One region of the Bradyrhizobium sp. TM233 genome, then DNA from elsewhere that is predicted to be linked to it. Evidence: riboswitches for the same ligand, from Rfam matches in the RefSeq annotation. Region 1 holds a riboswitch; the other holds the start of a gene.
What was found. Region 1 has a riboswitch for cobalamin ahead of AABA86_RS15765 (DUF1636 family protein). Riboswitches for the same ligand answer to the same signal wherever they lie in the genome.

Region 1 (6,450 bases):
CAGCGACTCCGTCCAGTCCTCGTGCCGGGCCGTCGAGAGCGCGACCTGGAACACCGGGCACGATGCGGCGTCGAATGGTGTGGTGCCGTCGTCGCCCATGGCCGAGAACGCCGTCGCGTTGACGATCGCAGCCGCCGGATTTTGCGCGAGATACGCGCGCAACCAATCCGCGACGCCCGCGGCCTTCAGCGAAGTCACGAACACGCCGCAGGCATCAAAGCCGCGCTCGCGCAGCGCTGCGATCAGGGCATCGACCGGGCCCGTGTCCGCGGCGGTGAGATACGAGCGATAGAACGTTACAAGTGCGCGCGGCCTCCCCTCGCCATGCGCCGGCGCAGCAATCACACCACGCGCGGGATCGTAGAACCCCATCTCGGGCACGGTCGTCTCGCCTATAACAGGCCCGGCATAGAGGCCCGAGGCCAAAGCGAGCTGCGCGATCGCAGCCTGCGCCGCCACCGGCCCGCCGGTGTCGCAGAGCACCTTGAGCCGGCGCAGCGTCGAGACCGGCAAGGTCGAGTAAGCATCCAGCCGCGTGTCGTCGCGACCGTCGGCCGGCAGCACGGCCAGCACAATGCCACGGTCCTTCGCGAACTGTTGCAGGGCCGCAAGCCCATACGGCCAGTAGGACTCCCCGCCGATCAGCCGCACCAGAATGCCGCGCGCCTGCGACAGCGTGCGCTCGATATAGGTGTCGACCGAGAGCGGATGACGCAGCTCCGCAAGATTGGCGAGCCGCAGCGTCGGCAGGCTGGCGCGACCGCGCCGCCAGCCGGCCGCGAACGCCGCAAGATCGGAATCCGAATACGAGAGCACCACGAGATCGGCCGGGTCCTGGCCGATATCCCTTGGCGTCGCGGTCTCCTCGAGACCGCGGCTCTCGCGGAAAACGACGTGCATCAGATACCAAGTCCTGACCTGATCGCGGCCTCGTCGATATCGCCGTGCTCGCCGATCACGACGAGCTTTGACTGCCTGAGCCCAGCGCCCCAGGGCTTGTCGAACTGGTGGCGCACGCGCTCGCCGACGGCCTGCAGCAGCAGCCGCATCGGTTTGCCCGCGACCGCGATATAGCCCTTGGCGCGCAGCACATTCTGCTCGCGCGCCAGCTTTTGCACCGATGCGACCAGCGCATCGACGTCGGCGACTTCAGGAAGATCGATCACGACCGAAGCGAAATCGTCGTGCTCGTGATCCTCCTCGCCGTCATGATGCGAGGGACGCGCGGCAAGATCGTTCTCGGCGGCAGCGCCAAGACCGAGGATGACGCGCGCATCGATCGCACCGTCGGTCACGGGGAGCATCGGCACGCGGCGCGGCATCTCGGCAATAATCGCCGCCTTGGCCGCTTCGAGTCCCGCCGCCCCCGCGAGATCGGCCTTGGTCAGCAGCACGATATCGGCGCAGGCGATCTGATCTTCGAACACCTCCGACAACGGCGTCTCGTGATCGAGATTTTCGTCCGCCGCACGCTGCGCTTCCACCGCAGCCGGATCGGGCGCGAAGCGGCCGGCCGCCACAGCCTCGGCATCGGCAAGTGCGATCACACCGTCGACGGTGATGCGCGAGCGGATCTCCGGCCAGTCGAACGCCTTCAGCAGGGGCTTGGGCAGCGCCAGGCCCGAGGTCTCGATCAGGATATGATCGGGCCGCACGGGCCGCGCCAGCAGTTTTTCCATGGTCGGAATGAAATCGTCGGCAACCGTGCAGCAGATGCAGCCATTGGCGAGCTCGACGATGTTCTCTTCCGGGCAATTGGCGTCGGCACAGGATCTCAGGATCTCGCCGTCGACGCCCTCACTGCCGAACTCGTTCACGAGCACCGCGAGCTTCTTGCCGCCGGCATTGCTGAGCAGATGCTGGATCAGCGTCGTCTTGCCGGAGCCGAGAAAACCGGTGACCACCGTCACAGGGACTTTTGCGAGCGGGTTCATTCGGCGGCCTCCGGCACGACGGCAATGGGGGGAATGCGGGCAAGCGATTGCTTGCGGAATATTTCCGGCCGGCTGCGCCAGGGCACGAGACCATCCGGCGCCGCCGCATAGGCCGCCGCGCCCGCGACCACGTCCTGCGCATTCGCATCCGACAGGCGGCCATAGACATACGACCAGCGGCCGGGCGCGCTGAGCGCGACCGAGCAGCCCTGATTGCAGGCCGACAGGCATTCGACGGGAACCACATTGACGCCCTCGGGCACGCCGGCGTCGAGGATCGCCCCATGCAGGCGCTTGCCGGGCGTCGCCTCGCCCTCGCCAGGCGTCTCGCCGGCGCGGCAGGTGATGCAGACGTGAAGTGTGACGGTCATCGCCTCTTCCAGATAACAGCGGGAGGCGATGAGGCACACGGACCATTCTTCAGAAGGCCCGTTTCCCCGTCGCGGAACACCCCGTCCGCCGGTCCAAAACTCGTCCGCGCTGGCAGGTCTCCCGGCTTGCGGAGCAGGGTTATCCCCTTCGATCCCCGCCTTCCCGATTCCCGCGGGAATCAGTGGCTTCGGGCATCTCTCCGGTCACGGTCGCGGGGGCGGCTGCAGTTTGGACCCAAATCTTGCCGATTCGGACCCTATCGCATTCCCTCTTCGCCTGTCATAGGACAGGAACCAACGCCGGGCCACCATTTGCCGGTGGCCGCCACTTGTCAAGCCGAAGGACCGGGACCGATGACGCCTGAACCGGATACGAAAACGGCCGAGGAAACCGACGCCCGCCACGCCACGAAAATGGCGAAGAAGAAGGCCGCCCGCGACAAGATCATGGCGACCAAGAGCGGCGAAAAGGGCCTCATCATCGTCCACACCGGCGCCGGCAAGGGCAAGTCCTCCTCGGCCTTCGGCATGATCGTCCGCTGCGTCGCCCATGGCTTCCCCTGTGCGGTCGTGCAGTTCATCAAGGGCGCCTGGGATACCGGCGAGCGACGCCTGCTCACCGGCCATTTCGGCGACCTCTGCCAGTTCCACGCCATGGGTGAAGGTTTTACCTGGGAGACGCAGGACCGCGCCCGCGACATCGCCGCCGCGCGCGCCGGCTGGGAGAAGGCCAAGGAGCTGATCCTCGATGAGAGCTTGCGCATGGTCGTGCTCGACGAGATCAACATCGCGCTGCGCTACGACTATCTCGACATCGCGGAGGTCGTCGAGTTTCTGACCACCTCGAAGCCGCCGATGACGCATGTCGTCCTCACCGGGCGCAACGCCAAGGACGAGCTGATCGAGATCGCCGATCTCGTCACCGAGATGACGCTGGTGAAACATCCGTTCCGCTCCGGCATCAAGGCGCAGGCCGGCGTCGAGTTCTGAGTTCGATGGCACGCGCGTTGATGATCCAGGGGGCCGGCTCGGACGTGGGCAAGTCGCTCATCGTCGCAGGCCTTGCGCGTGCCTTCACGCGGCGCGGCCTGCGCGTGCTGCCGTTCAAGCCGCAGAACATGTCGAACAACGCAGCCGTCACCGTCGACGGCGGCGAGATCGGCCGTGCCCAGGCGCTGCAGGCGCTCGCCGCCGGTGTCGAACCGCACACCGACATGAACCCCGTGCTGCTGAAGCCCGAGACCGATGTCGGCGCGCAGGTGATCGTCCACGGAAAGCGCATCGCGACTGCGCGCGCGCGTGACTATGCCGCGATGAAGCCCTCGCTGATGGGCGCGGTGCTGGAGAGCTTTGAGCGGCTGAAGGCGCGCGCCGATCTGGTGCTGGTCGAAGGCGCCGGCAGTCCGGCCGAGGTCAATTTGCGCAAATCCGATATCGCCAATATGGGCTTTGCGCGCAGGGCCGACGTGCCGGTCGTGCTGATCGGCGACATCGACCGCGGCGGCGTCATCGCCCAGCTGGTCGGCATCAAGACGGTGATCGACCCCGACGACGCCGCGATGATCCGGGGTTTCGTCATCAACAAGTTCCGCGGCGATCCCACCCTGTTCGATGACGGCTACAGGCTGATCGAGCAAAAGACCGCATGGCGCGGCCTTGGCGTGCTGCCCTGGTTCGCCCGCGCCGGCGAGCTGCCGGCTGAGGACGCGCTGGGCCTGAGCGACGCGCGCAAGCCGGGCCAGTGCAAGATCGCCTGCCTGGCGCTGTCGCGGATCGCCAATTTCGACGATCTCGATCCGCTCAAGCTCGAGGCGGGCGTCGATCTCGTGATGGTGCGCCCCGGCGAAGCCATCCCAGGGGACGCGCGTCTCGTCATCATTCCCGGCTCAAAATCGACCCGCGGCGATCTCGCCTTCCTGCGCGCGCAAGGCTGGGACATCGATCTGCTCGCGCATCACCGCAGGGGTGGCCATGTGCTCGGCCTCTGCGGCGGCTATCAGATGCTCGGCCGCAGCGTCGCCGATCCCGAAGGCATCGAAGGCCCCGCAGGCGACACGGCAGGCCTTGGGCTGCTGGATGTGGAAACGGTGATGAGCCCGCAGAAGACGCTGACGCGAGTTACGGCTGTGCATGCCGCCACGGATCAGCCGATCGAGGCGTACGAAATCCACATCGGCCGGACCGATGGGCCCGATCGTGCACGTCCGTTCGCGACACTGGACGGCGAGCCCGAAGGCGCGATCTCGCGCGATGGCCGCGTGCAGGGCAGCTATCTGCACGGCCTGTTCACGTCGGATGATTTCCGCAAGGCGTATCTGGCCAAGCTCGACATTCCCGCAGGTGAAGAGCCCTATCAAGCCAGGGTCGAGAGTGCGCTCGATGCGCTCGCCGACCACATCGAAGAGCATCTCGACGTGGAAGACCTGCTTGCGCTAGCGCGCTAGAGCTTCCGAGACGCGCGTCCATTCGGCTTCGCTGCCCGGAAGCCCGAGGCGCAGCCATGTCGGCCTCTGCGCGAAGACGCGCGACCAGATCTGGCTTTGTGCCAATCTCTCTTGCGCGGCGAGCGCGTCGGGTGTCTCGTAGAGGCGAAACAGCGGCGTCCCCCCAAGCAGCATCCAGCCTTGCGCTAGCGCTATGGCATCGAGGCGAACACAGTCCCGGGCTAGTCGCGCTGACGTGGCCTCGGCCCAGGCGTCGTCACCCAACGCGCGACAGCCGATCGCGATCGCCGCTCCCGAGACCGGCCATGGACCCGACATCGACGCAAGCTTGCCAATGTCGGCCGCATTGCCGATCGCGAACCCGAGCCGCAGGCCGGCAAGCCCATAAAACTTTCCGAACGAGCGCAGGATCAGCAGTCCCGGCCGATCGGCCTCCGATGCAAGCGACAGTTGCGGAACGGCATCGACAAAGCTCTCGTCGATGACGAGGCGGCCGACGCGCGGCAGCAATGCGAGCAGATCCTTCGGAGCATGATGCTGTCCGCCGGGGTTGTTGGGATTGACGACCACGGCGAGATCCGCGCCTGCCAGCGCGTCGAGCTCGCTGGCCTGCTGGACATCCCAGCCTGCAGCCGACAGAACCCCTGCATACTCATTATAGGTCGGTCCGAGGATGCGGGCGCGGCCGGTTGGTACCAGCTGCGGCAGCAATTGAATGGCAGCCTGCGCGCCGCCCATCGCCACGATCGGTGCGCTGGTGCGATAGGCGTGCTGTGCGGCTTGATGCAGGGCGCTGATGTCGGATTGCGAGGGCAGCGCATTCCAATAGTGCGCATCGATCTTGCCCACGGGATAAGGCAGCCGGTTGATCCCTGTCGACAGATCGATCCAGTCCTCCGCGCGTCCGCCGAAACGCTGCTGTGCCAGATCCAGATTTCCACCGTGCTCGCGCATGTCTCGTTCTTTCACGCGAAGCTGAGGATCGCAAGCAGGCCGGCGAGCAGCAGCATGGCGCGGCGGTAGACCGTCAGTGCCTCGGCGATATCAGCGGCGCGCGGATCGCGCGCGCCTTCGTTGAGCCAGGGCTCGTTGGTCGCGCCGCCGTGATAGATGCGGGGGCCGCTGAGCCGCACCCCAAGCCCGCCCGCCATCGCCGCTTCCGGCCAGCCGGCATTGGGTGAGCGGTGACGGCGTGCATCGCGCGTCATGCACAACAGCGCGTCCGATCTCCGCGGTGCCAGCAGCACGAACAAGAATCCGGTCAGCCGCGCCGGAATGAAGTTGGCGACATCGTCGATGCGTGCAGCCGCCCAGCCGAAGGCTTCATGTCGCTCGCTGCGATGGCCGATCATCGAATCCAGCGTGTTGATCGCCTTGTAGCCGAGGATGCCCGGCAGGCCGAACAGCGCGCCCCAGAATACCGGCGCCACGATGCCATCGGACGCATTCTCGGCGAGGCTCTCGATCGCCGCGCGCGCGATGCCGGCTTCGTCGAGCGCTGCGGGATCGCGGCCAACGATGCGCGAGACCGCCTCGCGCGCGCCGGCGATGTCACCGGCCATCAGAGGATTCGCGACCGCGCCGACGTGATCATATAGCGAGCGCAGCGCGACCAAGGGCCAGGCCAGGATGCCAATCAGCACGACCTGGATCCAGCCCAGGGGCAGCAAGGACTGAAGCGTCCAACCGAACGCGACGGAG
Region 2 (6,450 bases), on a different contig from region 1:
GTCGAGGGCGAGCCCGCGCGCCAGCGCCGACTTGCCGACCTCCAGCATCACGCGCGCATCGCTGCGCTGGCCGGCCAGTGCGCCGAGTCCTTCGAGGGCCGCGACGTCGGTGCTCTCCTTGGCGAAATCCTCGGCGTAGTAGAACACCGTGTCGCGCTCGCCGATGCCGTAGAGCATGCCGGCGGCACGCACGCGCTCGTCTGCGGGCGCGGTGTCGATCGCGGCCAGCACGGGCGAGGGCGGCCGCAGCTCGATGCGGTCGAGGCCGAGCTTGGCGCGCGCAAGCTGGCCGTAATAGGCGGTCGGATAGCGCGCCGCCGCCCGGTAGCTCAGGCGCGCATCGGCCGCCGCACCCATCGCCTCGGCGGCACGGCCGCGCCAGTAATGGGCGCGCGACAGCGCGATCGGATTGGCCGAGCCTTCGTCGATGGCGGCGAAGTGCACCATCGCCGCCTGGGGATCGCCGAGGAAGCGCAGTGCGATCCAGCCGCACATGAAATGATAATCGACGCGGTAGACTTCCTTCTCGGGCACCGCGGCGGTGCGCACCACGTCATACGCCGTCTTGAACTTGCCCTGGTCGAGCAGCTTGCGCGCGAGCAGGCGGCGCTCGCGCCACCAGGCGTCGGTGTCCTGGGCGGCCATGGTGTCGGGCGCGGCGGCCAGGATCACCTCGGCGGCGTCGTCGATGCGGTCCTTCTGGAGGTGCCATTGGGCGCGGCACAGCACATAGCCGAGATCGCGGCGCGCTTCAGCCGGCACGTCCTCGAGATCATCCTTGGCCTTGCTGGCCTTGCCGGTGACGGCGGCGCAGGCCTTGACGATCGCGAGCGCATCCTCGCCGAGCCGTTTTGCAGCGCGCCGGGCGCCGGCATAGTCCTTGGCGCCGAGCCGCTTGTCCATGCGCGCGCGATGGTCGTCGGCGGTCAGCAGATCGCGGAACGCCTCGTAAGAGTCTTCCTCGCTGCGCTCGGACAATTCATCCGAGCGCCAGGCCTCACGCACCAGCCGCGCGGCCCTGTCGGTATCGCCTTCAGTGAGCAGCACGCGGGCGAGCGCGAACTTGCCCTTGGCGCTGGTTGGGCGGTCCATGGTGAATTTGTGCACGGTGGCCGCGTCGGCCTTCTCCTGCCACAGCCGCGCCTCGGCGCGGCGGCGGAGCAGGGCGCTGCTCGGCCAACCCGGATTGGCGGCGAGGAAGGCGGCATAACGCTTGAAATTCGCCGTGCTTTCGGAATGGCGCAGCATGAACCAGTCGGCGAGCTTCTGCCCGGCGGGATCTGTGATGCGGTCGCGCGCCGCGCTCGCGTCATCGGTCTTGCCCTTGCGCGCGAGGTCGATCGCGTCCTTCAGCGCGGCGAGGTCGCCAGTCAGCGGCGGCGGCGCCGGCTTGTCCGAGGGCTCGTCGTCGGTCTTCTTCGACTTGCGCTTGACCTCGGCATGCTTGCCGTGGCGCGATTTCGCCGTGACATGACGTTGCTTGCCGGCTTTTGCCTCATGCGACTTCTTCGGCGCCGACGATTTGTGGCTGCTCTTCGCCGAAAGCTCGGTGGGAAGCAGGGCCATTGCGGCCACGGCAACGAGACACGCGAGCGAGCGTAGGCACTGGTTCATCCCATGGTCCCCCTGCGAAACCACTACAAACCAAGGTCCGCGACGACATGCGGCTTGAGAATCAACGACATCGAGAACGATGCCACGGCATCGTTTCGCATTCCTCACGCTGTCGCAACAATGCGGCAAAATACGGATGTGACGAGGGGAACTTCCGCTGGGGGGCAGATCCTTTAACCTTTGTTAACGATCCGGGCTCGCGCGACGACCGGCCATGGTCCTGGGCGCCAGGAGGAACCAGATTGCGCGTGTTCCCGCAACAAGATCCGGTGTATGGAGTTCCCTTGCTCCGTCCCTTTGGCCTTTGTCCCTGCAGCTATGCCGATTTTCAACCAGTCGATCAGGCGCAAGATCGTCGGTATCGCCCTCGGATTGATCGTCCTGATGCTGGTCACCTCGATCCTGTCGATGGTGATGTCGAGCCAGGTCGGCGTCCTGCTCGACGAGCTGACCAACCGCTACATCCCGGCCTATGGCGATCTCGCGCGCGTCAACATCCGCTCGCTGGAGCGATCGGTGGCGCTGCGGCGGATGATCATGACGAAGATGCAGGCGTCCTCGGACGAGGCGGCCTATGCGGCGCGCCTTCGCGAGTTCGAGGACGCCGACCGCAAGATCGAGGAGGAGGCCGAGCGCGCGCGCAAGCTGATCAACGCGATCATAGACGACCCCAGGACTCCTTCCGACAACGCCGCGCTGGCACGGATCGAGACCCGCATCGAGACCGCCGTCGGCGAGCTGCGCCGCGATCAGAAGGAGAGCCACGCGAAACTCCTCAACCAGATCGACGCACAGCAGATGGCGGAAGCGCGCATCACGCTCGAGCATATCGACGCGCTGCGCGACCAGTTCAACCAGAAGATCGATGCGATCCGGGCCGACATGCTCAAGCAGGTCTTCGCCAGCACGTCGCAGGTGGTCGGCCATCAGCACCAAGCGATCATCGTCTCTGGCATCGTGACGTTGCTCGCGGCGATCGTCGGCTTTGCCTTTGCGCTCCTGGTGTCCAGCGGCATCACGCGCCCGGTGCGGCTGCTGCTCGCCGGCACCCGCGAGGTCGAGGCCGGCCGCTTCGACAAGACCATCACCGTCTCCACGCAGGACGAGATCGGCGAGCTCGCCGCGGCTTTCAACCGCATGACCGAGCAGCTCAGGCACAACGAGCGCATCCGCGAGACCTTTGGCCGCTACATCGATCCCAAGGTGGTGCAGGGGCTGATCGACCGGCCCGAGGTCGCGATCGACGGCGAGCGCCGGGTCATGACCATCATGTTCTGCGACATGAGCGGCTTCACCTCGATGAGCGAGGGCATGACCCCGCGCGGCCTCGTCAGGGTGATGAACCACTATTTCACGGTGATGTCCGGACCGATCAGGGGTAATCGCGGCATCATCGACAAATATATCGGCGACGCCATCATGTCCTATTGGGGGCCGCCCTTCATCGAGGAGGACGAGCAGGCGCTCCTGGCCGGCATCGCCGCAACCGAGATGGTCGACCAGGTGCCCGCGCTGCAGAAGCAGCTGCCCGACCTGCTCGGCATCCGCGCCATGCCGGCGCCGTGTGACCTGCGGATCGGCATCGCCACCGGCGAGGTCCTGACCGGCAGCATCGGCTCCGAGCTGATGATGAGCTTCACCGTGATGGGCGACGCCGTGAACCTGGCCTCGCGGCTGGAGGCCGTCAACAAGGTCTACGGAACCCGCATCCTGATCTCGCAGGCAACTGCTGACGCGATCGGAGCGGGGCTCGAATTGCGCGAGATCGATCGTCTGGCGGTCGCGGGCCAGAGCGCGCCGCAGCCGATCTTCGAGGTGATGGCGCGGGCGGGCGCACTCACCGGCGCGCAGGACAGCCTGCGCACGCATTATGCCGAAGCGCTCGCCGCCTATCGGGCCCGCCGCTTCGACGAGGCGCGCGCCGCCTTCAACGCCGCGCTCGAAGCCGTCCCCGGCGACGGCCCCTCGCGCACGATGCTCGGCCGCATCGCGCAGCTCGAGGCCAAGCCGCCGGAAGAGGGGTGGGACGGCGCCTGGCGGCTGGAGCAGAAATAGCCGTTTTTGTTGCGCCAGCTCGCCCTGTCCGGAAAAAACGTTTCTACTCGATAACGATGTTCGCCGTGACCTATTTCCCGGGCTTAGGTTGGATGTCCTTGAGGCGTTTGACGGGGACACGCCGATGACAGAACTTCAGGACAGGCTGGAACGGTTCGAGACGCTCACCGCCGAATGCGAGCTGATCGCCAAGCTCGCCACCGACAGCACCAAGCGCGAGTTCTATCTGAAACTCTCGGAACAATACCGACAGCTGGCGGTGGACATGCGGCAGGCGATCGCGACCAAGGCTGCGGCCTGACGCCAGCTGCAATCCGTTCTTAATGTTTGGCGCGCATCCTTGACGCTCGCGAGCGATCGCTCGTGGTGGAAAGGCCGGGGTTCGCTGCAATGCAGCGCACCTCGCGAGTGTCATTTGCCATGTTTGACAGGGCAATCACATGCGCCTCGTTGCCGTGATCATATTCGCGCTCATGACGGCGGCCTGCGACCAGGAGCAGGACATCACCGGCTCGACGCCGACCTGCCCGATGCGGAACTACAGCTATAACCCCCGCGACATGAACCAGTGCGTCAATGCCTGCAAATCGTGCGATCGCGGCACCACGGTCACCTGCACGACCTCCTGCACCCTCAAGGGCGCGCGCTGAGCGCACCGCCTTCTGCCTTGCGGGGATGCAACCCGTGGAATGGACGGTGCCTGGGCACCGGAACGATTCACATGGGTCAATCATTGAAGCAAGTGGCAGGACGCGGAGTCCGATGGAAATGGGTATGCTCGATCCCGGCCGATTTCTGGTGTCGTGCTCGCATTGCGATGCCTGGCCGATGGCAGCCAACGTGAAGCGGTCGAGCTGGACGGCGTCTCCGCACGAGGTCCGCTTCGTCTGCACGCGCTGCCGGCGCGAGGAGACCGCGATCGTCTCGGCTTCCGGCGAATTGACCCCGATCAAGCGCGTCGATGTTCCGCCCCGCGATGTCGCTGTCGCCTGGGCCCAGGCGCAACGTGTGCGCGGGCGGACCTGAGCGGCCGGCACCCAACGGTCGATTGACTCCCGGGGCGAACGGCTCGTAAATGATCGGCGACGGTTCTCCTCATGGAGATCAAAAGGGAATGTGGTGCGGGATTGTCCCAACGCCGGGATTGTCTCAACGCCACGGCTGCCCCCGCAACTGTAAGCGGTGAATCTTTCGTCTCATGCCACTGGGAAACTCGGTCCTGGGAAGGCGACGCAAGGTCACGACCCGCGAGCCAGGAGACCTGCCGTCAGCCGTGGTCACACGCGAAGATGTCGGTCGGGGAGTACAGACATTGGCTTCACCGGAGCAATCCATCGCTCTGCCGTGAAATCTCGTTCGCTGTGACGTGCCACTGACGTCATACCGAGGTTACCATTGTGTCCCGTCTTGTCCCTGCTGCCAGGCGCCTCAGCGTCGGCCTGCTCGCATCCGTTTCCTTCCCTTCGCTCGATCTGTCCTCCGCCTTCGCCCAGCAGGCGCTTGCCGAGCAATTGCCGCCGATCGAGGTGACCAGGCCCGACGATCAGAACCGCACGCGCGCCAGGGCGATCGGTGACGGCGAGGCGGCTCGGCAGGGGGTGAGGACGAATGTCGCGCCGGCAGGCAATGGCGCCGGCTCATCCGGCTCCGGCGGCGAGGCTGCCGCCGGCACCGGCGGCATCGTCGGGGCCGCCACGACCGTCATCACGGCCGCGGATATCGCGCATGCGCCATCGCAGACGCTTGCCGAGATCATCGCGACGCAGACGCCGGGGGCCCAGATCACGACGTTCTATGGCGGCCAGATCGGCGCCAAGACCAGCGTGGACCTGCGTGGCTTCGGCGCCTTTGCTACTGCCAACACGCTGGTGCTGGTCAACGGCCGGCGGCTGAACGACGTCGACATGGCGCAGGTGGACCTCTCCACCATCCCGCTCAATTCCATCGAGCGCATCGAGGTGACGCGCGGCAATTCCGGCGCGGTGCTCTATGGCGACAACGCGGTCGGCGGTGTGATCAACATCGTCACCAAAAATGGTGTCGGCGGACCGCCCGTGACCGCGCGCATCGAGGCCGGCTTCGGCTCATTCAACACCAGACTCGGCAACGTTTCGACCTCGCTCAATGCCGGTCCGTGGTCGACCTCGTTCTATGGCAACACGGTCAGGACCGATGGTTATCGCGACAACAATCGTTATTCGCAGCAGAACGGCGTCGGCAATCTCAACTACACCACGCCGGGCCTGACGGCCTTTCTCACCGTCACCGGCGACAATCAGGAGCTGCGGCTGCCGGGCGGCCGCACCGTCGATCCCTCGATCGGCCTCGACGAGCTCAGGGCCAACCGGCGAGGGACCAGCACGCCCTTCAACTACGCCAACCAGCAGGGTTTTGGTGCGACCGCGGGCTTCACCAAGACCCTGGTCAACGGCGTCGATCTCATCGTCGATGGCGGCGTGCGCGACAAGAAGCAGCAGAGTGCGTTCTTCTCCACCCCGACGCCGGTTCCGGCCTTCTTCACGTCGACCTATGTCGGTTCCCACCTGACGACATGGTCGATCACGCCGCGGCTCAGCGTGAAGAGCCTGCTGCTCGGCATGCCGTCGCAACTCCTGACCGGCATCGACTATTACGACGCGAGCTTTGAGCAGAACCGCGGCGCCGGGCAGGGGCTCGCCCCCTGGCACAATTACGACCTCCGGCAGGAGACGGTTGCGGGTTATTTCCAGCACACATTGGGGATAGCGCCCACGACCGACATCTCCTACGGCGCGCGGGTGC

Region 2: it holds a riboswitch for cobalamin, as region 1 does, so the genes downstream of both, AABA86_RS19970 (TonB-dependent receptor) here and AABA86_RS15765 (DUF1636 family protein) in region 1, are expected to answer to the same signal.

Annotation. Positions count from the first base shown of each region.
Region 1 covers NZ_BTIG01000007.1:218,623-225,072, forward strand. The annotation lists gene cobN (cobaltochelatase subunit CobN) at 1-900, opposite strand, end outside; gene cobW (cobalamin biosynthesis protein CobW) at 900-1,934, opposite strand; gene AABA86_RS15765 (DUF1636 family protein) at 1,931-2,305, opposite strand; cobalamin riboswitch at 2,400-2,619, opposite strand; gene cobO (cob(I)yrinic acid a,c-diamide adenosyltransferase) at 2,660-3,295, shown strand; gene AABA86_RS15775 (cobyric acid synthase) at 3,301-4,749, shown strand; gene cobD (threonine-phosphate decarboxylase CobD) at 4,738-5,703, opposite strand; gene cbiB (adenosylcobinamide-phosphate synthase CbiB) at 5,715-6,450, opposite strand, start outside.
Region 2 covers NZ_BTIG01000008.1:398,543-404,992, forward strand. The annotation lists gene AABA86_RS19945 (lytic transglycosylase domain-containing protein) at 1-1,614, opposite strand, end outside; gene AABA86_RS19950 (adenylate/guanylate cyclase domain-containing protein) at 1,933-3,669, shown strand; gene AABA86_RS19955 (hypothetical protein) at 3,794-3,970, shown strand; gene AABA86_RS19960 (hypothetical protein) at 4,110-4,319, shown strand; gene AABA86_RS19965 (hypothetical protein) at 4,432-4,695, shown strand; cobalamin riboswitch at 4,739-4,952, shown strand; gene AABA86_RS19970 (TonB-dependent receptor) at 5,067-6,450, shown strand, end outside.